DNA from 4 places in the Methylobacterium sp. WL120 genome. Region 1 is predicted to be linked to each of the others. Evidence: riboswitches for the same ligand, from Rfam matches in the RefSeq annotation. Region 1 holds a riboswitch; each other region holds the start of a gene.
The links. Region 1 has a riboswitch for cobalamin ahead of FV229_RS21665 (CbtB-domain containing protein). Riboswitches for the same ligand answer to the same signal wherever they lie in the genome.
Positions count from the first base shown of each region.

Region 2: another riboswitch for cobalamin. It lies ahead of FV229_RS00280 (TonB-dependent siderophore receptor); the one in region 1 lies ahead of FV229_RS21665 (CbtB-domain containing protein).
Region 3: another riboswitch for cobalamin. It lies ahead of FV229_RS25205 (TonB-dependent receptor); the one in region 1 lies ahead of FV229_RS21665 (CbtB-domain containing protein).
Region 4: another riboswitch for cobalamin. It lies ahead of FV229_RS12695 (TonB-dependent siderophore receptor); the one in region 1 lies ahead of FV229_RS21665 (CbtB-domain containing protein).

Region 1 is NZ_VRUT01000151.1:1,000-9,430, reverse strand. Features, by position in the region: gene FV229_RS21685 (Uma2 family endonuclease) at 1-535, opposite strand, end outside; gene cobW (cobalamin biosynthesis protein CobW) at 593-1,627, opposite strand; gene FV229_RS21675 (DUF1636 domain-containing protein) at 1,646-2,014, opposite strand; gene FV229_RS21670 (CbtA family protein) at 2,007-2,756, opposite strand; gene FV229_RS21665 (CbtB-domain containing protein) at 2,779-2,955, opposite strand; cobalamin riboswitch at 2,992-3,180, opposite strand; gene cobU (bifunctional adenosylcobinamide kinase/adenosylcobinamide-phosphate guanylyltransferase) at 3,248-3,775, shown strand; gene cobO (cob(I)yrinic acid a,c-diamide adenosyltransferase) at 3,772-4,404, shown strand; gene FV229_RS21650 (hypothetical protein) at 4,535-4,726, opposite strand; gene FV229_RS21645 (cobyric acid synthase) at 4,817-6,268, shown strand; gene FV229_RS21640 (MFS transporter) at 6,430-7,809, shown strand; gene cbiB (adenosylcobinamide-phosphate synthase CbiB) at 7,743-8,431, opposite strand, start outside.
Region 2 is NZ_VRUT01000001.1:50,753-59,183, forward strand. Features, by position in the region: gene FV229_RS00250 (TonB-dependent receptor) at 1-1,217, shown strand, start outside; gene FV229_RS00255 (ABC transporter substrate-binding protein) at 1,226-2,077, shown strand; gene FV229_RS00260 (iron ABC transporter permease) at 2,074-3,108, shown strand; gene FV229_RS00265 (ABC transporter ATP-binding protein) at 3,105-3,923, shown strand; gene FV229_RS00270 (hypothetical protein) at 3,898-4,860, shown strand; gene FV229_RS00275 (AAA family ATPase) at 4,911-5,405, shown strand; cobalamin riboswitch at 5,502-5,701, shown strand; gene FV229_RS00280 (TonB-dependent siderophore receptor) at 5,811-7,919, shown strand; gene FV229_RS00285 (heparan-alpha-glucosaminide N-acetyltransferase domain-containing protein) at 7,919-8,431, shown strand, end outside.
Region 3 is NZ_VRUT01000239.1:171-5,034, forward strand. Features, by position in the region: gene FV229_RS25195 (hypothetical protein) at 26-382, opposite strand; gene FV229_RS25200 (DUF2778 domain-containing protein) at 678-1,838, shown strand; cobalamin riboswitch at 1,972-2,185, shown strand; gene FV229_RS25205 (TonB-dependent receptor) at 2,384-4,465, shown strand; partial or broken gene FV229_RS25210 (hypothetical protein) at 4,552-4,864, shown strand, end outside.
Region 4 is NZ_VRUT01000058.1:1,756-10,186, forward strand. Features, by position in the region: gene FV229_RS12680 (FAD-binding oxidoreductase) at 1-475, shown strand, start outside; gene FV229_RS12685 (3-keto-5-aminohexanoate cleavage protein) at 481-1,410, opposite strand; gene FV229_RS12690 (PepSY domain-containing protein) at 1,503-2,975, opposite strand; gene FV229_RS12695 (TonB-dependent siderophore receptor) at 2,977-5,190, opposite strand; cobalamin riboswitch at 5,485-5,694, opposite strand; gene FV229_RS12700 (phosphatase domain-containing protein) at 5,784-7,010, opposite strand; gene FV229_RS12705 (site-specific tyrosine recombinase XerD) at 7,113-8,099, opposite strand; gene FV229_RS12710 (histidine kinase) at 8,096-8,248, opposite strand.

The DNA.
Region 1 (8,431 bases):
CCGAGGCCGGCAGGACGATCCCGAGCGCTGAGATAGAGACCGTCGCGGCGAGGCCGAGCAGCCGTGTCTCGGCCCAACTCCGGTCGGGCTCGCGCGTCCACAGGCGAACTTCCGCCGCGTTGGGCTCGACCAGCACGATGTGCTCAAGGTCGGCCATCGTGCGGTACTCGGCGAGCTTTTCGAACGCGTCGAAGTCCCGCGTGCTCGGCGACAGCACTTCGACGACGACCCGCGGCTGCGCCGCCTTGAGAGCGTTCGGATCGCGCGGCCCACAATCGACGCCGATGTCGGGGCGGCGGATCTGGCCGGGCAGCGTCTCGACGCTGCCGTCACCGGTGAACGGGCGGCATCCGCTGCCGCGCAAGGCCGTGCGCAGCCACGCAAGGATGTTCACGACGATGTCGTCGTGGACGTTGCGAGCACCCGCCATCATCCGTACCGGCATCCCGCCGACAAGCTCGTAGCGCTCCGCCTGGGCTTCCTGCCAGGCGAAGAACGCATCCAGGCTCATCGGGCTCTCGCGGCGGTCCAGCATCCCGGGATCTGCGGTGGTCGTGAAAACGGGCAGTGTAGCGCGGGTGGCGGACAAGCCCTAGCCGGCCAGAGCTTCCGCGACCGCACCCTGGTCGAAACCCTTGAGGCCGATCACCACCAGGGTGCCGTCGCGCGGCTCGCTCGCGGTCCAGGGCCGGTCGAAATGATGGGTGATGCGGCGGCCGACGCCCTGCACCACGAGGCGCATCGGCTTGCCCTCGACGGCGCAGAAGCCCTTGATCCGCAGGACGCCCTCGGTCTCCGCCGCCTTCTCGACGCGGGCGGCGAGGTCGGCGGCGGTGATCGCGGTGCGGACCGGGAGCGCCACGGTCTCGAAGTCGTCGTGGTCGTGGTCCTCGCCCTCGCCGTGATGCGAGGGGCGCGCGTCGAGGTCGTCCTCGGCGGCGGCCTGGAGGCCGAGCAGCACGCGCGGGTCGATCCGCCCGTGGGCGGTCTCGACCACCTTCACCGCGCGGGGAAGCTGGCTCTCCACCTCGGCCCGGACTGCGGCGAGGCCGGCGGCGTCCATCATGTCAGCCTTGTTGAGCACGACGAGGTCGGCGCAAAGGAGCTGGTCCTCGAACACCTCTTCCAGCGGGTTGTCGTGGTCCACGGCCGTGTCGGCGGCGCGCTGGTTCGCCAGCGCCTCGGGGTCCTCGGCGAAGGCGCCGGACGCCACCGCCGGCCCGTCCACCACCGCGACGACGCCGTCCACGGTCACCCGCGAGCGGATCGCCGGCCACTGGAAGGCCTGGACCAGGGGCTTCGGCAGGGCGAGGCCGGAGGTCTCGATCAGGATGTGCTCGGGCGGGTTCGGGCGGTCGAGGAGCGCCGTCATCGCCGGCACGAAGTCGTCGGCGACGGTGCAGCAGATGCAGCCGTTGGGCAGCTCGACGATCGAATCCTCGGTGCAGCCCTCGATGCCGCAGGCGGCCAGGAACGACTTGTCGAAGCCGACGTCGCCGAACTCGTTGACCAGGATCGCGAGCCGGCGCCCGCCCGCGTTCTCGACCACGTGGCGCACCAGCGTCGTCTTTCCGGCACCGAGGAAGCCGGTGACGATGGTGCAGGGGATCTTCGCAACGATGGTCATGGGGATCTCGCCGATGGCTCAGGCCGCGCGCGGCGGAAACGGGGGGATGCGGGCGACGACGCCCTTGCGGAACTCTTGCGGGCGCTGCTTCCAAGGCACGATCCCGTCGGGCGTGCCGGCGTAGAGCCCGACGCCGTCGAGGATGATGCGTGCCGACTCCGCGGGGTCGAGGTCGCCGTAGACGTAGGTCCAGCGATCCTCCGCCGCCACCGCGACGGTGCAGGGCCGCTTGCAGACGGAGAGGCACTCGACCGCCTCGATCGTCACCCCGTCGGGCGCCGGCAGCGCGCGCAGCGCGTCGAGCAGGCGGGCGCCGGCACGCGGGCCGTCCGGTGCGTCGCCTTCCATGCGGCAGGTGGTGCAGACGTAGAGGACCGTGTCAGCCACGGGCGCCTGCCGCGGTCTTCGGCCCGAAGGTCTGCCACGCGCGGCCGAACGCCAGCCCGATCACCGCCCAGAACACGAAGGCGATGGCGAGCGAGCGCGCGGCGAACTGCGCGGCGAGGCCGGCGGGAAGCTCGGAGGGCGTCGCCGCCGCCTCCGGCGCGCCGGCCAGATGCGGCGCGACGATGAGCACAAGTCCGCCGAGGATCGTGATCGGCACCCGGCGGATCGCGATGAGGTAGATCCCCATCGCGGTGGCGGCGGCGGTCATCAGCCACCAGACCTGGCGCGCGACCAGGGGAGCCGCCTCGCTACCGGGCAGCTCCGGCGGCAGTCCGAGCGCAGGCGCGAGCGCCACGGCGAGGAAGCCGGCCACCGCGAAGGCGAGGCCGCGTTCGGGCGACGGCTCGCGGCCGGTCGCCAGCATCACCGCGCCGAGCAGCAGCGCGTAGCCGATCCCGCCGACGAGGGTCGCGAGCCCGGTGAACAGCATGCGCGGCAGGCCCGCGCCCGGCTGCCACTCGGGTGCGGCCTTGGAGTCGTGGTCGTGCCCGGCATGCGCCAGCACGATCGGCAGGCGATCGGGCATCGGGGCGATGGCGGCTGCGGAGCCGGGGGTGGCCTGGGTCTCGTAGCGCTCGGCCGCGATGATCAGCGGCGAGGTGAGCGCGAGTTCGAGGCCCGTCACCAGGACGGCCGCGAGGAAGCCGGCGGCGAGCGCCGCCGACAGGAGCCGGATGAGCATGGGAGCGCCTGGGTTCAGGCGGTCAATGGCAGGGGAAGTTCTGCGTGTGCCGGAAGTCGTGCGCCGCGTTGTGCAGCGCCGAGGCGGGCGAGAAGCCGGCGAGGAACACGAGCCCGAGGCCGAGCATGGCGGCGACGGCGATGCCGACGAAGCCTTCGTTCGCGCGGGTGCCGGTCTGGGTGAGGGTCTGGGTGGTCATGTCGACAACATCTCCGGCCGCCCCGCCGGCGGCGTTCGAGAAAGCGCGGGGGACGGCAGGTCTCCTGGCTCGCGGATCGCCGCGCCTGCCGCCTTCCCGAAACATCGGTGGCCGAGGGCAGGAGCTAACCGCTCACAGTTGCGGGGGCAGCCGCGGTATCGGGTTTCCCCTCACCGCATTCCCTTTTCACCCCGTCTCCGGGGCACCGTCTCCACCAGCCATAGCCTGTCCGGCGCACCCGCACAACGGAGGCTTTGACGGGCACGCCACGGTTGGGGCATGGGTCTTCGCCATGCAACAGGCCGCGCCTCGGACGACCCTCGTGCTCGGCGGTGCGCGCTCGGGCAAGAGCGCCTACGCCGAGAGGCTGATCGAGGCGGCGCCCGGCCCCTGGTTCTACCTCGCAACGGCGCAGGCCTGGGACGACGAGATGCGCGCGCGGATCGCCCTCCATCGGTCCCGCCGGTCCGGCGACTGGATCACGCGGGACGTGCCGACGGCGCTGGCGGCGGCGATCGCCGACGCGCCGGGACCGGTGCTGGTCGACTGCCTCACGCTGTGGCTCACGAACCTGATCCTCGCCGACGCCGACCTCGACGCCGAGACGCAGGCGCTAGTCGTCGCCTGCCGGGCGGCGCGGGGCCCCCTCGTGCTGGTCTCGAACGAGGTCGGCCTCGGGATCGTCCCGGACAACGCGCTCGCCCGCCGCTTCCGCGACGCGGCCGGGCGCCTCCACCAGGCCCTCGCGGCCGAATGCGACCGCGTCGTGCTGACGGTCGCCGGGTTGCCGCTGACCGTGAAACCGCAGGGAACGTCATGACCGACGACGCCAAGCCCGACGACGTGAAGCCCGACGACGCGACGCGCCATCGCGAGAAGATGGAGAAGCGCAAGGCGGTCCAGGACGCCGAGGTGGCGGCCAAGACGATCGAGAAGGGGCTCCTCATCGTCAACACCGGCCCCGGCAAGGGTAAGACCACGGCGGCGCTCGGCCTTGCGCTCCGCATGCTCGGACGCGGGCACCGGGTCGGCATCGTGCAGTTCATCAAGGGCGCCTGGGACACCGGCGAGGCGCATGCGCTCAAGGTCTTCGGCGACCGGGTCGCGTGGCACGCCATGGGCGAGGGCTTCACCTGGGAGACGCAAGACAAGGCTCGCGACATCGCCGCCTGCCTCAACGCCTGGAACCAGGCGACCGACCTGATGGCCGACCCCGGCATCCGCCTGCTCATCCTCGACGAGCTCAACATCGCGCTGCGCTACGACTACCTCGACCTCGATGCGGTGGTCGCGACGCTCAAGGCCCGCCGCCCGGACCTCCACGTCGTCGTCACCGGCCGCAACGCCAAGCCCGCGCTGATCGAAGCCGCCGACCTGGTCACCGAGATGGGCAGCGTGAAGCACCACTTCGCAGCGGGCGTGAAGGCGCAGGAGGGCATCGAGTTTTGATCGGTCGTCGGCGCGGCGTGGTGCGCCTGTCAGGCCAGCCAGTCCTCGATGCGCAAATTTTCGACGCAGTCGAACTCGCGGCCGTTGTTCGCGAATGCGGGCAATGTGCGAGCGCCGCGCAAGCATCGGCCTACAAATCCACTGGGTCCGGCTCTGACCGATCGACAGGCTCGATATCGCCTTCGCGATCGAGCGATGGAAGCCCGTCGAGCAGGGCGATCAGGGTCGGGTGCACGATCGTATCAGTGGCGAAATGGTCGCCGTCGCTTTGCACGACGGCGTGGTTCCGATTTTCAGGAAGCACTCTGATCGTTCGCTTCATTGCATCCAATCGTTCCGCTTTCTGGCGAGCTTATGCCGCGCGGAAGCAGGAAGGACATCTTTCTTCCTTCGCCATGCCTTCGGTGACGGCATGACCCGCGCCCTGATGATCCAGGGCACCGGCTCCGACGTCGGCAAGTCGCTGATCGTCGCCGGGCTCGCGCGGGCCTTCACCCGGCGCGGGCTGCGCGTGCGCCCGTTCAAGCCGCAGAACATGTCGAACAACGCCGCCGTCACCGCCGACGGCGGCGAGATCGGGCGGGCGCAGGCGCTGCAGGCGCGGGCGGCGGGCGTCGCGCCGTCGATCCACATGAATCCGGTGCTGCTCAAGCCGCAGAGCGACGTCGGCTCGCAGGTTGTGGTGCAGGGCCGCATGGTCGCGACCGTGAAGGCACGCGACTACCAGGCCTGGAAGCCGAGGTTGCTGGAAGCGGTGCTCGACAGCTTCTCGCGGCTCAAGGCCGAGGCCGACCTCATCCTCGTCGAGGGTGCTGGCTCGGCCTCCGAGGTGAACCTGCGCGCCGGCGACATCGCCAACATGGGCTTCGCCCGCGCCACCGACACGCCCGTGGTGCTGCTCGGGGACATCGACCGCGGCGGGGTCATCGCCAGCCTCGTCGGCACCAAGGCGGTGATCGACCCCGACGACGCCGCGATGATCGTCGGCTTCCTGGTCAACCGCTTCCGCGGCGACCCGACCCTGTTTTCCGACGGGATGGACCTGATCGCGCGCCACACCGGCTGGGCGAGCCTCGGCCTGATCCCGCATTTCCCGCAGGCCGCGCGCCTGCCGGCCGAGGACGTGCTCGGGCTCGTCGGGTCGGCCGGCCCGGCCGCGACCCGCATCGCCGTGCCGGTCCTGCCCCGGATCGCCAACTTCGACGACCTCGATCCGCTTCGCGCCGAGCCGGCGGTGGAGGTGGTCCTGGTGCGCCCGGGCGAGCCGATCCCGGGCGATGCGGCCCTGGTGCTGCTGCCGGGATCCAAGACCACGATCGACGACCTCGATTTCTTCCGCGCGGAGGGATGGGACGGGGATCTGCGGGCGCATCTACGCCGCGGCGGGCGGGTCCTGGGGCTGTGCGGCGGCTACCAGATGCTCGGGCGGACGCTGTCCGACCCAGACGGCATCGAGGGCGCGCCGCGCACCGTTCCGGGGCTCGGGCTGCTCGAGGTCGACACGGTGATGACGCCTCTGAAGCGCCTCGAGGCGGTCTCCGGGACGAGCCTGCCCGACGGCATCCCGTTCTCCGGCTACGAGATGCATGTCGGCGACACGACCGGCGCCGATTCGAGCCGGCCGCTGCTGCGCCTGGCCGACGGACGCGCCGACGGGGCGGTGTCGGCCGACGGGCTGGTCTGCGGCACCTACGTCCACGGGCTGTTTTCCGACGACCGGCAGCGGGCCGCCTGGCTCGCCCGCCTCGGCGCGGGATCGGACGGCGCCTCCTACGAGGCCGGCATCGAGCGGGTGCTCGACGCGCTCGCCCTGCACCTCGAACGCCACGTCGACTGCGACCGGCTGCTGGCGCTGGCCCGGTAGGGCCTCGCGCGCGTGACAGGCGAGCGGGTCCTGTTCCCGTCGCGGGTGATACGCGCTCCGAACCGCGCCGCCGCCCGATAGGCAGGCGCCGCGTCCCGGCCTAGGCTCCGCCGAAAGCGCGGTCCTTCGCGAAGGGGCCGCCGGACGCCGAGGAACGCCCGATGACGCCCATTGACACCGCGGCCGACGACGCGCTCGCCCGGCGCACGATCGCGACGGTCACGTGGCGGCTGATGCCGCTGCTCGGGGTGATGTACCTGGTCGCCTACATCGACCGGCAGAACATATCCTACGCCAAGCTGCAGATGGTCGGGGATCTGGGATTGAGCGAGAGCGTCTACGGGCTCGGCGCGTCGCTGTTCTTCCTCGGCTACTTCCTATGCGAGGTGCCCGCCAACGTCATCCTGGAGCGGGTCGGCGCGCGGCTGTGGTTCGCCCGGATCATGGCGACCTGGGGCCTGATCACGGTGCTGCTCGGCTTCACCCAGAACACGGTGATGTTCTACGTGCTGCGCTTTCTGCTGGGCGTCGCCGAGGCCGGCTTCTTCCCCGGCGTGCTGTTCGTGCTGACCCTGTGGTTCCCGCAGAAGCACCGCGCCGCGATGATCGGCTGGTTCATGATCGCGAGCGCGGTGGCCAACGCCGTCGGCGCGGCGGTCGGCGGGGCGCTGCTCGACCTCGACGGCGCGCTCGGGCTCAAGGGCTGGCAGTGGGTCTTCGTCAGCACCGGCGTGCCGGCGCTGTTCCTTGCGGTGATCGTCCTGCTCGTCCTGCCGGAGGGACCGGAGAAGGCGCCCTGGCTCGATCGCGCCGGCCGCGACTGGCTCAGCCGGACGCTGGAACAGGAGCGCGAGGCCGGCGGCAAGGTCGAGCACGGCAACCCGTTCGCGGCGCTCCTCGACCGGCGGGTGTGGATGCTCGCCAGCGTCTACGTCGCGTTCCCGCTCGGCGCCTACGGCCTGAGCTACTGGCTGCCGACGGTGGTGCGGAGCTTCGGCGTCACCAACACCGTCAACGGCTTCATCAACATCATCCCGTGGGTGGTCACCGGGTTCGCCCTGTGGTGGGTGCCGCGGCATTCCTCGCGGACGGGCGAGCAGACCTGGCACGTGGTCGGCCCGGGGCTCGTCGCGGCCGCGGCGCTGGCGCTGAGCGTGGTTGTGCCGGGGTCGGGCCTGAAGTTCGCCTGCCTGTGCGTGGCCGCCGCCGGCATCTTCTCGGCGCAGCCGGTGTTCTGGTCGCTGCCGCCGACCTTCCTGAAGGGCGCCTCGGCCGCGGCCGGCATCGCGGCGATCAACTCGGTGGGCAACCTCGGCGGCTTCATCGCACAGAACGCGGTGCCGATGATCCGCGACCGCAGCGGCAGCGACCTCGTGCCGATGATCTTCCTCTCGGCCTGCCTCGTGGTCGGCTCGTGCCTCGTCTTCGTGGTGCTCGGCGCCCTGCGGCGCGACGCCGGCCGCCGCGCCGCGGTTCAGAGCGTAACGAGCAAGGCGCCGACGGTCGCGAGCCCCCACAGCAGCGCGCAGGCGGTGCGGTAGAGGCGCAGCGCCCGCGCGATGTCCTCGGCGGTGGCCGCCGCGCGGCCGTCGCCCATCCAGGCATCCTCGACCGCGACGCCGGCGTAGACGCGCGGGCCGGCGAGCCGCAGGCCGAGCGCGCCCGCCATCGCCGCCTCCGGCCAGCCGGCGTTCGGCGACCGGTGGCGGCGTGCGTCGCGGCGGATCGCGCGCCAGGCGCCGGCCGGCGAGGCGCCGCGATGGAGCCCGGCGGCGGTGACGATCAGCACGGCGGTGAGCCGCGAGGCCGGCAGGTTCACGAGGTCGTCGAGGCGGGCCGAGGCCCAGCCGAACGCTTCGTGACGCGGGGTGCGATGGCCGACCATGCTGTCGGCGGTGTTGATCGCCTTGTAGAGCGCACCGCCCGGCAGGCCGCCGAGCCCGATCCAGAACGCCGGCGCGACGATGCCGTCGGAAAAGTTCTCCGACAGGCTCTCGATCGCGGCGCGACAGATCGCGGCCTCGTCGAGAGTCTCCGGATCGCGCCCGACGATCATCGCGACCGCACGGCGACCGCCTACGAGGCCCTCGGCCCGCAGGCCCTCCGCCACGCGGGCGACGTGCTCGTCGAGGCTGCGCTGCGCCGGCAGGCTGGCGCCGGCGA
Region 2 (8,431 bases), on a different contig from region 1:
ACACGTTCCGGATCAACTCGATCACGCGGTTCATCAACTCGAAGCTGCTCTTCAGCGGCGACGACTACGGCACCTTCCCGGTGACGCTGGGCGGCCTGCGCAGCCAGGCGGACGTGCAGCAAGTCTTCACCCGCAACGAGGCCGAGTGGACGCCGTTCGCCGGTTTCCACAACGTCTTCGCGATCAACTACTCGAACCTCTACAACCGCCAGGTCCAGAACGCGTACGACCCGTTCAACCCGCTCCCGACCGCCGGCCTCGGCGAGCGCACGCGTTACGAGTACCGCGGCGACTACCAGCTCTCGCCCGGCAACCTCGTTCTGTTCGGCGCGCAGCGTGACGACGAGAGCCTGTCGACCACCGATCCGAACCCGTTCGGTTCCGGCAACCTGCGGGCCAGGAACGGCAATACCGCCGGCTACGGCGAGATACAGCTAACGCCGTTCGACCGTGCCTCTTTCGTCGCCAACGTTCGCCACGACGAGAACGACGCCTTCGGACCGGCCACCACGTTCCGCGTCGCCCCGAGCTACATCCTGCCGTTCACCGACACGCGGATCAAAGGCAGCGTCGGCACCGGCTTCAAGGCGCCGACGCTGAGCCAGCTGTTCCAGAGCTTCCCGGCGTTCAACTTCTTCGCCAACCCCAACCTCAAGCCGGAAGAGAGCCTCGGCTACGATGCCGGCTTCGAACAGCCGCTCGGCGAGCGCGTTCTCGTCGGCGCGACCTATTACGCCAACGACTTCAAGAACCTGATCAACACCAACGCCAGCTTCACCTCGAACGAGAACGTCGGGCGAGCCGAATCCTACGGGGCCGAGGCCTTCGTTGCGGTCCGGTTCACCGACACGCTCTCGGGCCGGGTCGACTACACCAACACCGTGACCAAGAATGAGATTACCAACCAGGAGCTCCTGCGCCGGCCCCGCCACAAGGGCAGCGCCACCGCTCAGTGGACGCCGATCCCCGGCCTGAGCTTCAGCGGGACGGTGATCGTGCTTGGCCACTTCGTAGACGGAAACCGAGACTTCTCGATCCAGAGGCTGAAGAACCCGGGCTTCACCCTGGTCAACCTCGCGATCAACTACGACGTCAGCGAGACGGTGAGTGTGTTCGGCCGGATCGATAACCTGTTCGACCGCCGCTACGAGAACCCCACCGGCTTCCTCGGCCCGGGCCTCGCCGTGTACGGCGGCGTCCGCGTGACGACGTTCTGAGGATTGCGATGTCGATGCGATGGACGCTGGCTGCGCTAGCGATTGCGGTCTGGCCTGGTCTGTCAGGTGCGGGGTGGGCGGCAGACGAGCCGGCGCATCCAGTCTACGTCGTCTCGATGAACCTCTGCGCCGACGAGCTGGTCCTGCGGCTCGCCGACCGCGACCAGGTCACCGCCGTGACCTACCTCGCCCATGACCCGCGCGGCTCCACCGTCGCGCGGGAGGCCACCGGCATCGCGGTGACCCGTGGCCTGTCGGAGGAGATCGTCGCGCTCCGGCCCGACCTCGTCGTGGCCGGTGCCTTCACGACGCGGACCACGGTGGGCCTGCTCAAGCGCGTCGGCTTCCCCCTTCTCGAACTCGGCGTACCCAACGACTTCGAGGGGGTGCGGGCCCAAATCCGGACCGTCGCCGCGGCCCTCGGGCACCCGGCGCGCGGCGAGGCGATGGTCGCGGACCTCGACGCGCGGCTGGCGCAGGTGGTGCCGGCGGCAAAACCGTTGCGGGCACTCGTCATGCGCCCGAATGCCTTCACGGTCGCACCCGGCAGCCTTGGCGATGCGATCATCCGCGCCGCCGGCCTCGTCAACGTCGCGGCCGAACTCGGTCGCGACCGCTTCGGCCAGGTCCCGCTGGAAGCGGCGGCCTTGGCCAACGCCGACCTCATCGTCCTTGACGAGGGGGAGCCCGGCGCGCCGTCGCTCGCCGACGCCCTGTTGCATCACCCCGTCCTCGACGCCCTGCGCCGACAGGGTCGTACCGTCTCGATTCCGAACCGGCTCTGGACCTGTCCAGGTCCCCAGGTTGCCGAGGTCGTGGCCTTGCTCGCCGCCGCCGCACGCGAACGGGCAGAGCCATGAACGCACCCATTCCACCTCCTGCCCGGATCGAACGCGCGGTCGTCGGACCCCGCAGCATCGTCGTTCTCCTTGGCCTGCTGGTTCTCGTTTTGACGTTGGCGTCCATCGCGGTCGGGTATGCCCCTTTCGACGTCCCGGCGGCGGCTGGCGACATCATCGCCGGACGGGCGACACTGCCTGCCCTCGTCCTCTGGGAGCTGCGCCTGCCCCGCGCCCTGCTCGGGGCCCTCGTCGGCTTCAGCCTCGGGCTGACCGGGGCGGCGATGCAGGGCTACCTGCGCAACCCGCTCGCCGATCCCGGCATCCTCGGCATCTCCTCCGCGGCGGCCCTCGGGGCCGTGGTTGTGTTCTACGGCGGGTTCGCGGCCTCCGTCAGCCTCGCCCTCCCGCTCGGCGGGATCGCCGGCGCCGCCGTGGCGGCGCTCGCCCTGAACCTTGTCGCCGCCAGAGGCGGCACCACCCTGGGATTGATCCTCGCCGGCGTCGCCCTGTCGAGCCTCGCCGGTGCCATGACGGCGCTGGCGCTCAACCTCTCACCCAATCCCTACGCGGCCTTGGAGATCGTGTTCTGGCTGATGGGGTCGCTCGCGGACCGCAGCATGGACCATGTCTGGCTTTGCCTGCCGCTGATGGCAGTGGGCTGGGGCCTGATGCTGTCCACGGCTCGCGCGCTCGATGCCCTGACGCTCGGCGAGGACACGGCCGCGAGCCTCGGCTTCCATCTGGTCTCGGTGCGCCTGCGCCTCGTCACGGGCGCGGCGCTGGCCGTTGGCAGCGGCGTCGCCGTCAGCGGCGCCATCGGCTTCGTCGGCCTCGTGGTGCCGCATCTGGTGCGACCGTTGGTTGGCGCGCGTCCCGGCGCCAGCCTGCTGCCGAGCGGACTGGCGGGGGCGGCCCTGGTGCTCGCAGCGGATCTGGGCGTGCGCCTCCTGGCGACGCGCCCGGAACTCAAGCTCGGGGTGGTCACGGCACTGGTCGGGGCGCCGTTCCTGATCGTGCTTCTCATGCGCGAACGGGGTCGTGGCGCATGAGCCTCGCGACCGCAGCTCTCGATGTCCGCCTCGGCGGGCGTGTCATCCTCTCGGATATCACCCTGTCCCTGGAACGCGGGATCCTCGTCGGTCTGGTCGGTCCGAACGGCGCTGGCAAGACCACCCTCCTGCGCACCCTCGCGGGCTTGGTCGCCCCGACCAAGGGCCGCGTGGATCTCGACGGTATGCCGCTCAAGGGCATCTCCCGCGACGCGCGCGCCAAGCGCATCGCGGTCCTGTTCCAGGGCGCGGGGGCCGGTTGGCCGATGCAGGTGCGTGACCTCGTCGCCCTCGGCAGGCTGCCGCATCGACGCGCGTTCGGTGGCCTCGATGGCACCGATCACGCCGCAATAAACCGAGCGATGACACGGACCGACGTCGCGCGCTTCGCCGAGCGGACCGAACCGACCCTGTCCTCGGGCGAGCGGATGCGCGTGTTGCTGGCGCGGGCGCTTGCCGTCGAAGCGGAATGGTTGTTGGCCGACGAACCGATCACCGCCCTCGACCCTGCCCACCAACTCGACGCCATGACGTTGTTGCGGAGCGTGGCCCTGGCCGGCACCGGCGTCGTCGCCGTCCTGCACGACCTCTCCCTCGCGGCCCGATTCTGCGACCGGATCGTGGTCCTGGGCGAGGGACGTGTCACTGCCGATGGACACCCGGACGTTGCGTTGACCGACCGGCTGCTCTCGGACGTCTTCGGCGTCACGGCGTGCCGAGGGGCTGGACCGGACGGAACCGCCTATATCCTGCCCTGGAGCCGTTCAGGGCCACATCCGGAGGAGATCGATGCAGCCTTCCCCCACCAGCCCTGATGCCACCGTCGCCCTTCTGCGCGCTGCACTGGCCGATCCGACCACGGCCTGGAGCCTGGGCAGCTTCGGTGCCATCGCCGAGTTCATGCGCGATCCGGACGAGCCTGTCCTGGCCCTCCCTGACGATCGCCTGGGACTTGCGACCGCGCGCGGGGCCATCGCCCTGACCCCGAGCTCCGACCTGCGGCCCGTCGCCTACGAGACGGCCGTTTCGTCCGGCTGGAACCACGCCATCGCGCTTTGCCTGCCGGAGGCGACCTGCGCGATGAACCGCAGGACCGTGGTGACGGAACTCGGGCCCGACCGGAACGCCGCCCGGGTCGAGGATCGCGACGGCATCCTGTTCGACCTCGGCCTCGGCCTGCTCGCCGTGGATGCCTGTGTGCGGGTGCGCGATCCGGAGGCCGTCGAGCGGCTGCGGGCCGGCGTCGGCATGCCCCTGTTCGACCACGCAAACCCCATCGGGTCGCATCTCGTCGCCATGAGCCCGCACCGGGTGTTCCTGGCGCGGGTCGGGCGCGTCGAGGTCTATGCTCCGATCCCGGGCCCCGGCGGTACCAGTCCTGAAGGTCCGCATACGCATGTGCTGCCCAAGCTCCTGCGCAGCGGTCGGACCCATGCCGCCACGACGCCGATCCCGGCGGGCTGGGTCCCCTGCGGAGGCCTGCACCCGGCGCACCCCTACAAGGACATGATGGGCGACCGCATCGCCTTCGATGCCGGCCGCTACGAAGCGTTCCAGGCGATGCTCGACCATTGGGGTGATCCGGAACTCGTGGCCATCAAGCGCGGCGGGCCCGAGGCGCCCGGCGGCACGGTGTCGACCCGCCACGCCCAGGGCGCACGGCGGGTCGCCGAGGCCCAGGCTCGTTACCTACGGGGCGAGATCATCGAGGGCTCGGCGAGCGACGACGAGGATGCGGAGGCGACGGCCTGACCGTGACCCGGACGGTGCCCGGCAGGAATCGTCCGGGGGCACCGCAGAGGGTGATCGGCCTGATCGGCTGCCCGGGCGCGGGGAAGACGACCTACGCCCGCCGCTTCGACCCTCTCGCCGGCTGGGTTCACCTCACCCTCGACGACTTCCGGCAGACCCTCTGGCCGCCGCACCGGCAGGTCTACTGGGAACTCAGGCAGGGCTCACATGACGATGCGGCCCGGGACCTCCTGCACCGGGTCAAGGAAGCGGCCCTGGATGCCGCCCTGACGAACGGCTTCAGCGTGGTGATGGCGGACACCCATCTCACCAGACCCGTGTTCGAGCGCGAGCTCGGGATCGTCGCCCGACACGGACTCACCGTGGAGTGGAAAGTGTTCGACGTGCCGTGGGAGATCCTGAAGTCCCGCAACGCGGAGCGTGGTCGGGTGGACCCGTCGCATCGCCAGCCGGATGAGGTCCTCCGGTTCACCTACGAGGTTTTCCGATCCCCGGACGCTTGGTGGCGTAGCTTGCCGCCGCAGCAGGTCGAGGTCCTGACCTGACGGACGGAGTGCGCGATCCGTCTTCCCAGGTGTTGCCGGCAGGGCATAACCCCTCGTGCATTGCACTTGGTCCGTTGACGGGCATGGGCGTCGGCATGTTAGCTCGGCCGTGACGGTTCCTCCCCGGAGGATCAAAAGGGAACGCGGTGCGGGGGTAGCCCCAACGCCGCGGCTGCCCCCGCAACTGTAAGCGGCGAGCCCTTCGCCACCGACGTCACTGAGCGGCCTCGCTCGGGAAGACGGTGAAGGGCAGTGACCCGCGAGCCAGGAGACCTGCCGTCAGTCGTGGTCACACGCGAGACACGCTGGGCGGGGTGCCCCGGCGGGTGCGGAAGCATGCGCACTGCGCGTGGTTCGGCCTCGTTCGCGGTGACGTGCCACTGCCGTCGCCCGAGGCCCATCAACGTGTCCCGTTCACCGTCCATCCCGCTGATGTCCGTGCTGGCCCTGTCCTGCGCGATCCCCACCGCCGTCGCAGCCCAGGGGGCGCGCTCTGAGGAGACCGCCGTGGTGCTCGACGCGCTCTCGGTCGAGGGGACCCTCACCGCCACGCCGACCTACCGGGTGCCGGAGCTCTACAGCGGCACCAAGACGATCACGCCCCGCCTCGACCTACCGCAGCAGGTCGACGTAATCCCCCGGGAAGTCCTGATTGACACAGCCGCGACCCGCGTCGAGCGCGCGCTCGACTACGTGCCCGGCGTCGGCAAACAGAACGACTTCGGCGCCCAGAACCTCGCCCTGTACTCGGTGCGCGGCTTCGCAACCCAGGATATCTTCCAGAACGGCTTCAACATCGCCCGCGGCTACAACGGCGCCCCCGACACCCAGAACGTCCAGTCCATCGAGGTCCTGAAGGGCCCGGCCGGAGCCCTCTACGGCCGCAGCGATCCGGGCGGCACCGTCAACATCCTCACCAAGCAGCCCGTAGCCCGACCCTTCGTCGAGATGGGCACGCTGTTCGGCAGCTTCGGCACCGCCCGCACCACGGTCGATGCCGGCGGTGCGTTGAGCGAGGACGGCAGCGTCCTCTATCGCTTCAACGGCGCGCTCGCCCGCCAGGACAGCTTTCGAGATTTCGTCGACGGCGATCGGGTGCTGCTCGCGCCGGTGGTGAGCTGGCAGGTCACCCCCGACACCAAGATCACGTTCGAGGCGCAGTACCTGCGCAACCGCCAGACCTTCGACCGCGGCACTGTCGCGGTGAACAACCGCCTCGGCCTCGTCCCGCGCTCACGCTTCTTCGGCGAGCCGGGCGACGATTCCGTGTCCGAGAGCGCGCTGCTGCAGGTGCGGCTGGAGCACGCCTTCAACACCGACTGGCATTTGCGAGTCGCCACGCACCTTAACACCGGTAGCCTCACCGGCGTGCAGACCGGCGCGACCGGGATCCTCGACGACGGGCGAACGCTGCTGCGCGAGTTCCGCCAGCACGACTTCACCTGGGGCGTCGCCATCGGCCAGGCCGAACTCGTCGGGCGCTTCGAGACCGGGCCCATCGCCCACACCCTGCTGCTCGGCCTGGAGCACGAGCGCTACAACAGCACCGAGAACCTCCTGCGCTCGACCCCGCGCCTCGACCCCTTCGCCATCGACCTGTTCAACCCGGTCTACGGGCAGGCCAAGCCTCCGTTCACGCGCCGCTACAGCGCCAGCGAGAACGTCGGCAACACGGCGGTCTACCTCCAGGACCAGATCGCGCTCAGCCCGGAATGGAAGCTGCTGCTGGGCAACCGCACCGACTTCTACAACCAGACCTTCCGCGACAAGGTCGCGAACGAACGGACCGAGCAGGACCGTACCGGCTTCTCGCCGCGGGCCGGCCTCGTCTACCAGCCGCTGTCGTTCCTGGCCCTCTACGGCAACGTCGCCGCCTCGTTCCGCCCCAACACCGGCTTCGACAGCGCGTCCCGGCCCTTCGCTCCGGAGACGGGCTTCGCCTACGAGGTCGGGGCCAAGCTCGACCTGTTCGACGGCCTCAGCGTGACGGCGGCCGCCTTCCACATCGAGAAGGAGAACGTGCTCACCACCGACCCGGCGGACTTCTTCTTCCAGATCGCCGCGGGGGCCGTGCGAAGCCAAGGCTTCGACGTCAGCCTGGTCGGGCAGATCACGCCCGAGTTCCGGGTGATCGGCGGATACGCCTTCATCGACGCGGCGGTCACCCGCGACGAGGTGCTGAGGGTCGGATCACCGCTGCTCAACATTCCACGCCATAGCGGCTCGCTGCTCGGCATCTACGAGGTCCAGGCCGGCGACTGGAAGGGTTTTGGGATCGGCGGAGGGTTCCGAGCGGTCGGCTCGCGGCTCGGCGACAGCGGCGTCGAGAGCTTCCGCTTGCCGGGTTACATCCTGACGGACGCGCTGGCCTACTACCGCTACGAAAACCTGCGCTTCGGGCTGAACGTCGACAACATTTTCGACGAGACCTACTACGAGCGCTCCTACAACACCTTCTGGGTCGGCGTCGGTGAGCCGCGGCGGGTCACCGTCAGCATGACGGCACGGTTTTGATGAGCGAGCGTCCGGAGCCGCCGGAGGCATCGACCAGTCTATCGACCCTGTCCGGCCGCATCGCCTCCATCGATGCCCTGCGCGGACTGGTGATGGTGCTGATGCTCCTCGATCACCTGCGCGAGACCTGGTTCCTGCACGTACCCGTGGCCGACCCGGTCGACGCCCGGACTGCCCTGCCGGCCGTGGCCCTAGCCCGCCTCGTCGTCAGCCTGTGCGCACCCATCTTCATCGCGTTGACCGGCGTGGCCGCGTACCTGTTCGGTACCAGGCATACGCTGGCGGAGACACGGGCCTACCTGCTGAAGCGTGGGCTCGTGCTGATGGCGCTGGAGGTCTTCTACCTCTCGGAACTGTACTGGGGCGTGGCCAGTCCGACGCTCTGGCTGCAGGTCATCTGGTGCATCGGCGTCTGCATGATCGTCCTGGCGGTGCTGGTCGGCCTGCCACGTCCGGTTCTATTCGCGGTAGGGCTGCTGATCGTCGGTGGCCACAACCTCCTTGACCCGATC
Region 3 (4,864 bases), on a different contig from region 1:
CCCGGCGGGCGGCGAAGGCCGCCGCTCAGTCGCGCAGCATCGCGATCCAGGACGAGACCGGGTCGACGACGTAGGCCGCGACCGAGGCCGCCCAGGCGCGGGCGCGCGCCGGCAACGAGCGGGCGCCGCGGCCGGATGCGTCGTCGGTGCGCGCGGCCATCAGGGCCGCCACGACGGCGTCCTCGCGCGCCTTGCATTCGTCGAGGGCGTTGCGCTGCGAGCCGGCCCGCCCCTGCGTCGGCGACTGGTGAGCGTAGGCCTCGCGCACGCATCCGCGCCACGCCTGCTCCAGTGCGGCCGGGTCGGCCGGCCGCGGCGCCTCCGCGGCCGCGCCGGGCAGGATAGGCAGGGACAGGAGGGCAGCGAGGGCGAACATCCGCATGCTTGGCGGTATCGCCGATTCGCCCCCGCCTCGGCAAGAACGAAGCGGCAACACGATCGCGTGCCCGCGCGCCGTGTGAGGCGCGGACCCGATTTCGTGCCCCGTCCGCGCACGGCGACCGGCCGCTTAGGGGCGGATTAACCAAACACGCGCTCAATACGGATCAGTCGCAGTTCTCTCGATCCCCGCACGGCCGAGCCCCTCGGCCGGTCCACCGCCCGCGCTCCGTCGCGGGGGACGGACGGCGCGTGGCCGCGGGCGCCGCCTCAGCCTTCGCGTCCGAGTTCGAGTCCGCATGCCTCATCACATGCCGCATCCCCTGCCGCATCACCTGCGTTCCCACGGCGGCCACGCGCGTCCCGTTCGTCGCCGGCGCTCCCGCAGCCATCCGACCCTGCGCAACGCGCTGGCCGGCCTGCTCTGCCTCGTCACCCTCGGGGGCGTGCCGACCGGCGACGGGAAGCACCCGCGATCGCCGGGCGCGAATCTCCAGGCCACGAACCTGCAGGCCACGAACCCGCAGACCCGGAGCGCCGCCTCGACCGCCCTCGCGGCCCTGTTCGATCCCCGTCCGATGATGGGGCCGGACGTGCGCGCGAACCTTCGCGGCATCCCCCTCGGCACTGCGTTCGCCCCGACCGCCTCTCTCGCTCCGTCCCTCGCCCAGCCGGTGGCGGGCGTCGCGGCGGTGGAGCCCGCCGCGACACCCGCCACCGGGGCGGAGATCGTGCGGCAGGCCGAGGTCGCAAGCCAGGCGCAGCGCCCGCGTGAGATCCGAGTCCTCCGCCAGGCGCAGATCGTGCCGCTGCCGATGGCGCGCCCGGCGGATCTGATCGCCGCCCCCGTGCCGCAGCGCCTCGCCCTGCGCCGGGCGCCGCGCCGGGTGCCCGAGGCGGCGCCGGCGCCCACCGCCGAGACGCCGTCGTTCTTCGAGGAGCTGTTCGCCGCGCGCAAGGAATCCGGCCCGGCCCTGGCCTACGCCGCCCTGGAGAGACCCGGTCTCGACCGGTCGCGCGGCCGCCTGTTCCCCAGCCCCGACGCGGGCGCCGGCACGGCGATCTACGACATCAGCGCCCGCACCGTCCGCCTGCCCGGCGGCGAGGTGCTGGAAGCTCATTCCGGCCTCGGCGCCAGCATGGACCACCCGGACTTCGTGCACCTGCGGATGCGCGGCTCGACCCCGCCGGGCACCTACGACCTCACCGAGCGCGAGGCTTTGTTCCACGGCGTCCGGGCGATCCGCCTCAACCCGGTGGGCGGGTCTGCCGCCATCCACGGCCGCGACGGCCTGCTCGCCCACACCTACATGCTCGGGCCGAGCGGCGCCTCGAACGGCTGCGTGTCGTTCCGCAACTACGACCGCTTCCTGCAGGCGTTCCTGCGCGGCGAGGTCCGGCGCCTCGTGGTGGTCGCCGGCCGCGGCGACGGCCCGGCCCGGTTCGCAGCGAGCCGCTAGGGCGTTCCGAAGCGAGGCGGAGACCGGCTCGCATGAGGGCCACGCGACCGCGCAGCAGGTGAAGGCGGCGTCGCGGATCGGCCACACCCGGCGACGCGCTGCGAAAGCCGGATTGACGCGCGGTCCGCGCCCGACGCAACCTGTGCGCGAGGGTTCCTCATCGAGGATCAAAAGGGAACGCGGTGGGACGGAGCCTGGAAGGGCCTTCGTCGAAGCCGTGGCTGCCCCCGCAACTGTAAGCGGCGAGCCTTCCACCAACGCACGTCACTGGATGCGCCGCATCCGGGAAGACGGTGGCGGGCGACGACCCGCGAGCCAGGAGACCTGCCCTCGGTCGTGGTCACACGCGAAGCGCGTCGGGCGGGGTGCCCCGGCGGGTGTCGAAGCCTCATGCCGTCGGAGGGACGGCGCGGGGGATCGGCCTCGTTCGCGGTGACGTGCCACGTCGCGTCGCCCGAGGTCCCGTGTCCGTATCCCGTTTCGCTCCGCGCCTGCGCATCCTTCTGCTCGTCGTCGGCGCGGCCGTCCCGCCACAAGCCGTCCTGATGCGGTCCGCCCTGTCTCAGCCGGGCGTGGCCGAGGCCAACCTCGACGAGATCTCGGTCACGGCCGAGACCGTCGCTCCGGCCGCGACCGGCCCGGGGCCGGCGGCGAGCGCCGGCTACGTCGGCGGCACCACCGGCGTCGGCGGCACCCTCCGGTCGGTGGATGCCGCGAGCGCCGGGGTGATCTCCGGCGCCGAGATCAACAGCCGCCCGATCACCCGGCCGGGCGAGGTCCTCGAATCCGTGCCCGGCCTGATCGTCACGCAGCATTCGGGGGAGGGGAAGGCCAACCAGTTCTTCCTGCGCGGCTTCAACCTCGACCACGGCACCGACATCGCGATCGACGTGGACGGGATGCCGGTCAACATGCGCACCCACGCCCACGGCCAGGGCTACGCCGACATCAACTTCCTGATCCCCGAGCTCGTCGGCGCGGTGGAGTTCCACAAGGGGCCGTACTTCGTCCGCGACGGCGACTTCGCCTCCGCCGGCTCGGTGCGGATCGACTACCTCGACACCGTCGCGAAGTCCGTCGCACTGACCTCGTTCGGCTCGTTCGGCTACGCGCGTGCGCTGACGATCGCCTCGGCGCCACTCGGCCAGGGCAACCTGCTGGTGGCCGGCGAGGCGCAGGTCTACGACGGCCCGTGGGACGTGCCGGACGCCCTGCGCAAGCTCAACGGCGTCGTGCGCTACAGCCAGGGCACGGCGCTCGACGGGTTCTCCGTCACCGGCATGGCCTATGCCAGCCGCTGGACCGCGACCAACCAGATCGCGTCGCGCGCTGTGTCGGAAGGCCTGATCGGCCGGTTCGGTAGCCTGAACCCCAGCGACGGCGGTGATAGCAGCCGTTTCTCGCTCTCCGGCCGCTGGAGCATGACCGACGACACCGGCGTGACGCGGGCCTCGGCCTACGTGATCCGCCAGCAGCTCAACCTGTTCAACGACTTCACGTATTTCCTCAACGATCCGGTGAACGGCGACCAGTTCCACCAGCTCGACCAGCGCATCCTCGGCGGCGGCGAGGTGAGCCACGTCTTCCAGGGCGACCTCTACGGGCTGCCGATGGAGAACGAGATCGGCTTGCAGACCCGAACCGACTCGATCCGGGTCGGGCTGTTCAACACCACAAACCGGCAGTTCCGCTCCGGCGTCCTCGACGACCGGGTGCTGGAGGCGAGCGGGGCGTTCTTCTACGACAACCGCGTGCGCTGGACCGACTGGCTGCGCACCAGCGTGGGCTTCCGCGCCGACGGCTACTACGCCGACGTGGTCTCCGACACGGCGGCCAACAGCGGCAAGGCGCGGGACGGCGTCGTCAACCCGAAGCTCGGGCTGGTGCTGGGGCCGTGGGCCGACACCGAGCTCTACCTGAACTACGGCGGCGGCTTCCACTCGAACGACGTGCGCGGCGTCACCGCGACGATCGACCCGACGAGTTCGCTGTTCAACACGACGCGCTCGCCCTTCCTGGTGCCCTCGACCGGGTACGAGGTCGGCATCCGCAACCGCTCGATCGCCGGGCTTGAGACGGCGGTCGCGCTGTTCCGCCTCGACTTCGCGTCGGAGAACCTGTTCCAGGGCGACACCGGCACCACGGAGCCGAGCCGCCCGAGCCGCCGCTTCGGCGTCGAGTGGACCAACCGCTACGCGGTGACGCCCTGGCTGAAGCTGGAGGGGGACCTGACCGTCACCAACGCCCGCTTCTCGGACGTCGACCCGGCGGGCAACCGCATCCCCGAGGCGCCGACCACGATCGCGTCGGCCGGATTCACATTCGGCGAGGGCCTCGGCTGGTTCGGGTCGATGCGCCTGCGCTACTTCGGCCCGCGCCCGCTGATCGAGGACAATTCCGTGCGCTCGAAGCCGACGGCGCTCCTCAACGGCCGCGTCGGCTACAACTTCGACAACGGCTTCAGCCTGTCGCTCGACGTGTTGAACCTCACCAACGCCAAGTCCGACCAGATCACCTACTATTACGTCTCGCGCCTGCCCGGCGAAGGGGCGGACGGCGTCGCCGACCGGCACTTCCACCCGGTCGAGCCCACCGCCGTGCGGCTGACGCTGGCGGGGCGATTCTAGGCGACAGGGCCGCCGAAATCGGCGGTGCGCGGCGTCTGCCGCATTGACGGCGCGCCGGGCTGAGCCCTAGGCGTGGAGGCATGCGCATGTGGCGGCCAGATTGGCGGGTCTGCCGCGCGGTCATCGCCGTGACCGCGCTCTATGCGCTTGCCCTGCAGGCGGTGCTGGGCGGGATGACGACCGTCCGGACCTTCGATCCGGCGCACGCGCTCTGCCTGCAGGATGCCGGCGCCGACGGGCGAGGCCCGGAGCACGCCCCGCATCACGCGGACCACCTGGCCTGCTGCACCGCCGCGCAGGCGATGCCGACGGCGGACATGCCGGTTCCGGCCGACGTCGCGGTCGCCTGGTCCGCTCCCCCGGCGGTCGACGCCCCGTGGCGTCCCGTCCTCGCCGCCG
Region 4 (8,431 bases), on a different contig from region 1:
GATCGTGCGCGACGCCGTGATCTCGGCCTCCGAAGAGCAGCGCCGCGCGCTCTGGCGCATCCGCGACCGGGTCGAGCTGCTGGGGGAGGCCGGGCTGGCCCGTCCGTTCGACGTCAGCGTGCCGCTCTCAGCCATGGCCGGCTACGTCGCCGAGGCGAGCGCCCGGATCGCCGCGATCCACCCGGATGCGGGCAGCGTCGCCTACGGCCATGTCGGCGACAACAACATCCATTGGAACACCGCGCGGCTGCCCGACCCCGCCCTCGAAGCGCAGGTGGAGGCGGCGATCTACGAGCCGCTCGCCGCGCTCCAAGGGTCGGTCTCGGCCGAGCACGGCATCGGCCTGGAGAAGCGCGGCAAGCTCGGGCTGTCGCGCTCCGCAGCCGAGATCGCGACGATGCGGGCGGTGAAGCGCGCGCTCGATCCCAAGGGCATCCTCAATCCGGGCAAGATCTTTTCGGATCCCGTGGACTGATCCGGCTAAAACCCGACGCGGTCGCCGCCCTTGAGGGACAGCATCGCGCGGGCGTCGTCCGGCGTCGCGACCTCGAGGCCCAGCCCTTCGATGATGCGGCGGACCTGGGCGACCTGCTCGGCGTTCGAGTGCGCCAGCCGCCCCGGGCCGCCCCACAGGCTGTCCTCCAGCCCGACGCGGACGTTGCCGCCCATCGCCGCCGCCATCGCGGCGATGTTCATCTGGTTGCGCCCGGCACCGAGCACCGACCAGCGGTACTGGTCGCCGAACAGCCGGTCGGCGGTGCGCTTCATGTGCATCACGTCGTCCGGGTGCGAGCCGATGCCGCCCTGCAGCCCGAACACCGTCTGGATGAACAGCGGCGCCTTCACCAGCCCGCGGTCGAAGAAGTACTTCAGATTGTAGAGGTGGGCGGTGTCGTAGCACTCGAACTCGAACCGGGTGTCGTTGCCGGCGCAGGTGGTGAGGATGTGCTCGATCTGACCGAACGAGTTGCGGAAGATGATGTCCTTGTTCCCGAGGTACGTCCGCTCCCACGCGTGCTTCAGGTCCGTGAAGCGGTCGAGCATTCCGAACAGCCCGAAGTTCATCGAGCCGAGGTTGAGCGAGGCGACCTCCGGCTTGAAGGTCGCGGCCGGGCGCACCCGCTCCTCGATGGTCATCGTCGGCGCGCCGCCGGTGGTGATGTTCACCACGCAGTTCGAGCGCTGCTTGATGACGGGCAGGAACTTGGCGAAGGCCTCGGGCGTCTGGTCCGGCTCGCCGGTCACCGGGTTGCGGGCGTGCAGGTGGACGATGGCCGCGCCGGCCTCCGCCGCGCCGATCGCCGCGTCGGCGATCTCCTCCGGCGTCACCGGCAGGTACGGCGACATGCTCGGCGTATGGATCGCGCCGGTGACGGCACAGGTGATGATGACTTTTCGCGCGCTCGCCATGGTCGCTCCGTCCCTGCCTGTCCGCCCGCTCCGGGTCGTTCGGTCCAGATTTAGGGCTGCCGGGTGCCGCGGGCAAAGCCCTGGCCGCAGGCTCAGGCCGGGCGCGACCCGGCCGCCGGCCGTCTCAGGCGGCGCCAGCCCATCGCCACGCCGGAGGCCGCGACCACCGAGCCGGCCGCGAGCAGCAGGAGCATGAACCCGTCCCAGGCCGGGCGGTGGCGCACCAGCAGCCCGAGGTCGAAGGTGTGCAGCAGCTCGAAACCCCAGCGCTCGGCCCGGCCCGACCGGTCGAGCCGGCTCAGGATCTCGCCGGTGGCGGGGTCGATGTGGAACCACGTCGCCGCCGGGTCGTCGAAGGTCACGCGGAGCACCGGCAGGCGGCGTCGGCGGTGGTGCGAGGTCCAGTAGAAGTCCTCGCGGTCGAGCCGGATCGCCTCCATCGATCCGGCCTCCGGGACCAGACGTCGGGCAGCCGCCGCGACCCGCCCGGGCGCGACCGTCGGCGTGCCGCAGCAGGGCACCTCCCGGCCGTCGCGGCAGGCGATCGGCGCGAGCGGCGCGCCGCCGAGCCAGGTGAAGCGCACCTCCGCCGCCTCCGCGCAGGCTTGGCCGCGGATCGATGCGAGGTCGAGCCCGGTGCGGGCGCCGGGCGCGTCGGCGTAGCGCTCCAGCATCGCCTGCGTCGGAGCGGACGAAGAGAACCAGCGGTTCGGGTTCATCGAGAGCCAGCCGCTGACGACGAAGCTCAGCAGCGCCAAGCCGCCGACCAGCCCGCCGACATGGTGCCACCGCGCCAGGCCGCGATAGGGCGTCGCCGCGCCGGAGGGATAGCGGCGTGCGAGCCGCAGCCGCACCAGTCCGAGCGCGAAGCCGGTGAGGCCCGAGACCACCGCGATCCCGGACATCCACAGGATCACCATGCGCCACAGATCGGCCTTCGCCCGCAGCGGCGTGACGTAGAGCCAGTGCGGGACCGCGCCGAACCAGTTCCAGAACCGCTCGTGCCGCGTGGTGTCGAGGACGACGGCGCCGGTCGGCTCCGAGACGTAGAGCTCGGTGCCCTCCGGGTCGCCGAGCGCGATGCGGTGGAGCGGGCGCGCGGCGTCGTAGCGCTGGTGCACCGTCCATAGGTCGTAGGCGATGGTCTTGCGGAACGCCGGGTGCCGGCTGCGCGGATCGTGCCCCGCGACGGCGAGCGCCTCGTCGGGCGTCGCCGGGCCGATCGGGCGTCCGTCGACCGCCGAGACGGCGCGGCGTGCGCCGTCCCATCCGACGACGCGGTAGACCGGCTCGGCGCCCCGCATCGACAGGCTTAAGCCCCGGGGAAAGCGCGCTTCGCCGGCGAGCGCCGCGTCGGGCTCCACCCGGACCGCGTCCCATGCGATCGCGGGCAGGCCGGCGCGGCGCTCGGGCTCGGTGAGCGTGGGGTAGGCGACGTACATCATCACCGCGCCGCTCGCGAACCACATCGCGAAGAACAGGCCGGTGGCGATGCCGAGCCAGCGGTGGCCGAGATGCAGCCAGCGCTTGCCGGCCTTCGCCAAGGCGCGTGCGGAGGACGCCATCTCAGAACGCCGTCGTGAAGGCGACTTCGACCGAGCGCGGGCGCCCGAGCAGCCAGTTCGTGCCGACGCCGTCCACCGCGTTGCCGCTGATCGCGTAGACCTTGTCGAACAGGTTGAAGACGCGGAACGACAGGCGCGAGGCCGGCGTGACCTGATGGTCGAGGCCGAGGTTGACCAGGCCGTAGGCCGGGCGCCGCGCGGTGTTGCCGAAGTCGCTGAACACCTCGCCGACATACTGGAACCCGACCCGCGCCTCCCAGCGCGGCGCGAAGGCGTAGTTGACCCAGAGGTTGGCGACGCGCTCGGGCACGTCGATCGGCTGCTTGCCGGCATAGGAGACGGTCGCGCCGTCCACCGTCTGGTCGAAGGTGTCGTACTGCGCCCGCAGCAGGGCGAGGTTGGCGTCGAGCCGCCAGAGCGGCGTCACCTGCAGCGAGAACGCGGCCTCGACGCCCGTGGAGGATTGCCGCCCGACCTGGGTCGCGACGTTCGGCTGGCCCGGCACCGCCGAGATCAGGTTGTCCTTGACGATGCGGTAGCCGGCGAGCGTCCACTCGCCCCGGCCGTCCCAGAACACCCCCTTGGCGCCGACCTCGACCTGCTCGCCGGTGGAGAGCTTGAAGCCGGACAGCGACTGCGACAGCGTGATCAGGCTGTTGACCGGGTCGGTGGCGGTGGCGACCTGCGCGTAGAGCGCGGTGTCCGGCGTCGGGTTGAACACCAGCCCGAAGCGGTAGCCGAGCCCCTGGTAGGCCTTCTCGAACTGCGCGTTGCTCACGAGGTTCTCGCGTTGCAGGTTCGAGGCGTCGAAGCGGACGCCGCTGAGGAACGACAGCCGGTCCGACAGGATCAGCCGGTTCTCGGCGAAGACCGAGGCCTGGTCGGTGCTGGTGGCGTAGGCCGGGCTCGCGCGGCCGTTCACCGGAAACAGCCCCGGATCGTAGCCCACCAGCGGCACGCTGGTGACGAGGCCGGCGCCCACGGTGGAGAAGTTGTTGGTGTGGCGGAAGTCGACGTGGTTCACGTCGAAGCCGGCCAGGAGTTCGTTGCGGAAGCCGAGCAGCGTGCCCTTGAACGCGGCGTCGAACCGGTTCCCGACCTGCTCCTGTTGATGGTAGATCTCGGTGTAGTCGCTCCGGTCGACCAGGCCGGTGGTGCGGTTGAAGGCGTAGGTCTCGACGTCGAGCCAATGGCGCCGGCTCTGCAGCCGGTAGGCGGTGTTGCGGATTGTGACGTCGGCGCTCGGCGTCCACTCGGTCTTGAACTGAGTCCAGTTGTCCGCCCAGGTGATCTTGGAGTCGTGGACGTTGTAGTTGCTGAACCGGATGCGGTCCAAGATGCGCCCCTCGACGAGCGGCGTCCCCCAGTAGCGCGCCGGCTCCTGGTAGCCGAGGTCGTGACTCAGGGTGAAGGCGAGGTCGGGCGTCGCCTGCAGCAGGAGCGCGCCCGAGACCGCGAGGTTGCGGAAGTCGCCCTCCGGGCTCATCCAGCCGCCGGCGCGGTTCCCGCTGACGTTGAGGCGGTAGGCGACCGCGTCGCCGATCGGGCCGCCGGAATCGAGCGCGAGCCGCGCGATGCCGTCCGAGCCGACCCCGGCCCGCACCACGTTGACGGGCGTGAAGGTCGGCTTCTTCGTCACGACGTTGATCACGCCGCCGATCGCCCCGTCGCCGTAGAGCACCGAGGCCGGCCCGCGCAGCACCTCGATGCGCTCGACGTTCCAGGTGTCGAACGGGAAGGTCACGGTGTTGGCGCCGACGAACAGTCGCGTGCCGTCGTAGAGCTGCTGAATCGAGTTCGGCCCCGAGAACCCGCGGCTGGTGAAGGCGCCGTTGCCGTTGCCCGGCGCGGCGATGGTGGTGATGCCGGTGGCGTTCTGCGTCACGGCCTCGGCGACCGTGTCTTGCCCGCGCAGGCGCGCGGTCTCGCCGGAGATGATGTCGACGCTGCCGGGGGTCTCCAGCGGCGTGAGGCCGAGGCGGCTCGCGCCGCGATCGGGCGTGCGCAGGTTGAGGCCGACCGGCGCCGCGCGGGTCGGGCCGACGCCGTCGCCGGACACCGTCAGGGTGTCGAGCAGGACGCTCGACGGCTCGCCCGCGGCCGGCTGTGCGCCGGCCTCCCGGGGAAGGCCGGACGCGGCGAACGCCGTGGCGGCCAGCAGCAGGCGACGGGTCGTGCGCCCGGAGGATCGTGGGGATTTCCGGAAAACGAACATGGATCGGTTGCGGCTCTGACGGCGCGGCGCGACGGCCTGCCTGCCCGGGTATCGACCACAAATGTAACAATGTTACAATCGTGCGGTCGCCGGAACGCGAGGCGGCCGTCGGCGCACGCGGGCCGGGCGGCTGCGTGGGCGTCGGTCGGCGCGGGTCTCGCGGCTGGCATGGGCATGGACGGGGCGTGCGGACGCGTGTGGTGGCACGTCACCGCGAACGAGGCCGCCCCGCGTCCGCCCGATCGGGCGCACGCGTCTCGACACCCGCCGAGGCACCCCGCCCGACGCGTTTCGCGTGTGACCACGACTGACGGCAGGTCTCCTGGCTCGCGGGTCGCTGCCCCTCATCGTCTTCCCAGGTGCCGTGACCCAGTGACGTGTTGATGGAGGGCTCGCCGCTTACAGTTGCGGGGGCAGCCGCGGCATCGGTGAGACCCTCTCGGACCTCGTCCTCACCGCGTTCCCTTTTGATCCCCGAAGGGAACCGTCCCGGCCAAGTGGCCGTGGCGGAGGCGTCGAGTCAACGCCTCGAATCACGACACTGTGGGTTGTGGCCCGGCGGCGACACGTGAAGCGCCTCCCGCCATGCGCCCTCAGCCGTGCGATCCGTCCCGCGTCGGCGCCTCGACGACGACGCTCGGCGGCAGCGTCCCGCCGGCGCCGCCCAGCACCGCGCCGAGGTTGCCGGGCGGGGCGGTCTCGGCGTCCGGCGTCGGCTCGCCGCCGGACGCGTGCTCGTCCGCCACCTCCGCCACCGCGGCCGTTGCGATCAGGCCGAGGCCGGCCGCGTGCCGGGCGATGGCGGTGCTGTCGGCGGCGATGACGAGGTGGCTGCCCGCTTCCGCCACCACCTGGGCCAACGCCTCGATCTCGCTAATGCGGTCGGCGTCGCGCGAGACGTTGCGGATGTAGACCGCCTTCACCCGGCCGGGATGGTCGGCGACGATCCGCCCGTACACCTCGGGGTCGTGCTGGCCGCTGTCGCCGATCAGCACGAAGGGCAGGTCGCGATAGAGCGACAGCATGTGGACGATCAGCGCGCGCTTGTGGTCCTCGGCCCGGCGGGGGAGGGGGTGCTTCCACGACAGCCCCCATTCGCGCAGGAACAGGATCGGGCCGACCGGGATGCCGTGGATCTTGAAGAACTCCGACAGCATCTCGTAGAGGCCCCAAGGCGCCCGCGAGACGTAGAGCATCGGGTTGGCCTGGGTGCCGTCCGGGCCGACGTAGAGCGCCCGGTAGAGCGCGGCGACGCCGGGGAAGGCGACGCGGTTCTCGGCATCCTCCACGAACAGCCGCCACAGCATCTTCACCTTGTTGGCGACGCCGGTGCGCATCACCGTGTCGTCGATGTCGCTGACGACGACGCAGCCGGTGGCGCCCGGCGGCACGAACACCAGCGCCCGCGCCTGCACGGGCGGCTCGGCCTCCAGCGTCAGCGCGACCTCGTGCCAGCCCTGGTCGCCCGCGGGCAGGGATCGCGGGTTGAGGTGGACGCGGAAGTAGCCGTCGCGGTCGGTCTCCACCCGCGTCTGCGCGCCGCCGAAGCGCGCGGTGACGGCGGCGCCCTTCAGGGCCCGCCGGGCGATCCGCCGGGCGATGTCGCGCAATTCCGTGCGCAGGCTCTCGTCGCCCGGCGCGGTGTCGGGGTGCGACTGGCGGAAGATGCGGCCGATCAGGAAGATCTCGTCGGGCGAGCCGTAGCCACGATAGGGCTCGATCACGATGCCGCCGCGCCCCTGCGCGCGGCGCACCGGCCGCGCGACGAGCTTCAGCGCCCGGATCGCGCCCTTCCTCCAACGCCGCACGCCTGCCCCCATCGCTACCCGTCCGCCTCTGCCGTCCGCCTGCCTCGTTCGCGACGGTCAACGCCGCAACCGGCGCATCGGCACCCTCGCGCCGGCCCGTTCACGCGGGCGACCTTAAGGCTGCAGCTCGAGCGAGCCTTCGGGGCCAGCTGGCTCGTCCATCAGCGGATGGAGGTCGCGCACCATGGACTTCAGGCGGTCGTCGAGGACATGCGTGTAGATCTGCGTCGTCGAGATGTCGGCGTGGCCGAGCAGCTCCTGCACGATCCTGAGGTCGGCGCCGTTGTGCAGCAGGTGGCTGGCGAAGGCGTGGCGCAGCACGTGCGGGCTGACCTTGTCGGCGCGAAGGCCTGCCGCCTCCGCCGCCGCCTTCAGGTCGCGGGCGAAGGCCTGGCGGGTGAGGTGGCCGCTCTCGCTATCGGCGGGAAACAGCCACGGCGCCTCGCCCGGCGAGGCCGCGAGATGCCCGCGCATCGCGTCGCGCGCCAGCTCGGTCAGCGGCACCAGGCGCTCGCGCCCGCCCTTGCCGCGGACCACGAGGTAGCGCTCGCGGGTGGACGCCGCCGAGCGCGGCAGCGCGATCAGCTCGGAGACGCGCAGGCCCGTGGCGTAGAGCAGTTCGAGCAGGCACAGCATCCGCCGCGCCCGGCGGGCCTGGCCTTTCGCCTCGGCCGCATCCGCCGCGTCGGCCTGCGCGCGCGCCACCGCGAGCAGCCGGTCGACCTCGGCCACCGAGAGCACCTTCGGCAGCGTGCGGCCCCGGCGCGGGCCGGCGAGCGGCGCGCTCGGGTCGGATTCGGCCATGCCCTCGGCGTAGAGGAACTTGTGGAAGCCGCGGATGCAGGACAGCCGGCGCGCGGCCGACGCCGGCTTCAGGCCCCGCGGCTCGAGGGAGGCCACGTAGGCGCGAAGGCCCGCCGCCTCGATCTCGGCGAGGTCGAGACTTTCGTCGGCCAAGTAGCCGAAATAGTCGTCGAGGTCGCGGCGGTAGGCCTCGAGGGTGTTCTTCGCGGCCCCGCGCTCGGCGGCCAGCATGTCCAGGTAGGCCGCGATCTCGGGAGGCGTGGGCGGTTCGGGCTCGGGCGGGCGCTCCCGCTTCACCGAGCGCCCGGCTGGAGCTTCGAGGCGGGGATGGCGACGCTCATCTCCCGCGGCGTCGGCGTCACGAAGGTCGCGAGCGCGAACATGCCGGCGAAGACGAGGCCTGCCAGGATCGCGAGGGTGGCGAAGAAACGAAACAGGGTCGGCACAGGGGGCGAACCTCGGGGCACGCGGACGCAAGGGTACGTGGGGCGCAGCGGGAACGGTGCGTGTTTTGCGCTGCGGCACCTCGGGTTGCACCACGCCGCCGCGGCGCTGGCAAGGCCCGCGGAGACACAGCGCGCGCGCGATTCGCGGAGACCACGCGGCGAACGCGCCTGCCCCGAGATACC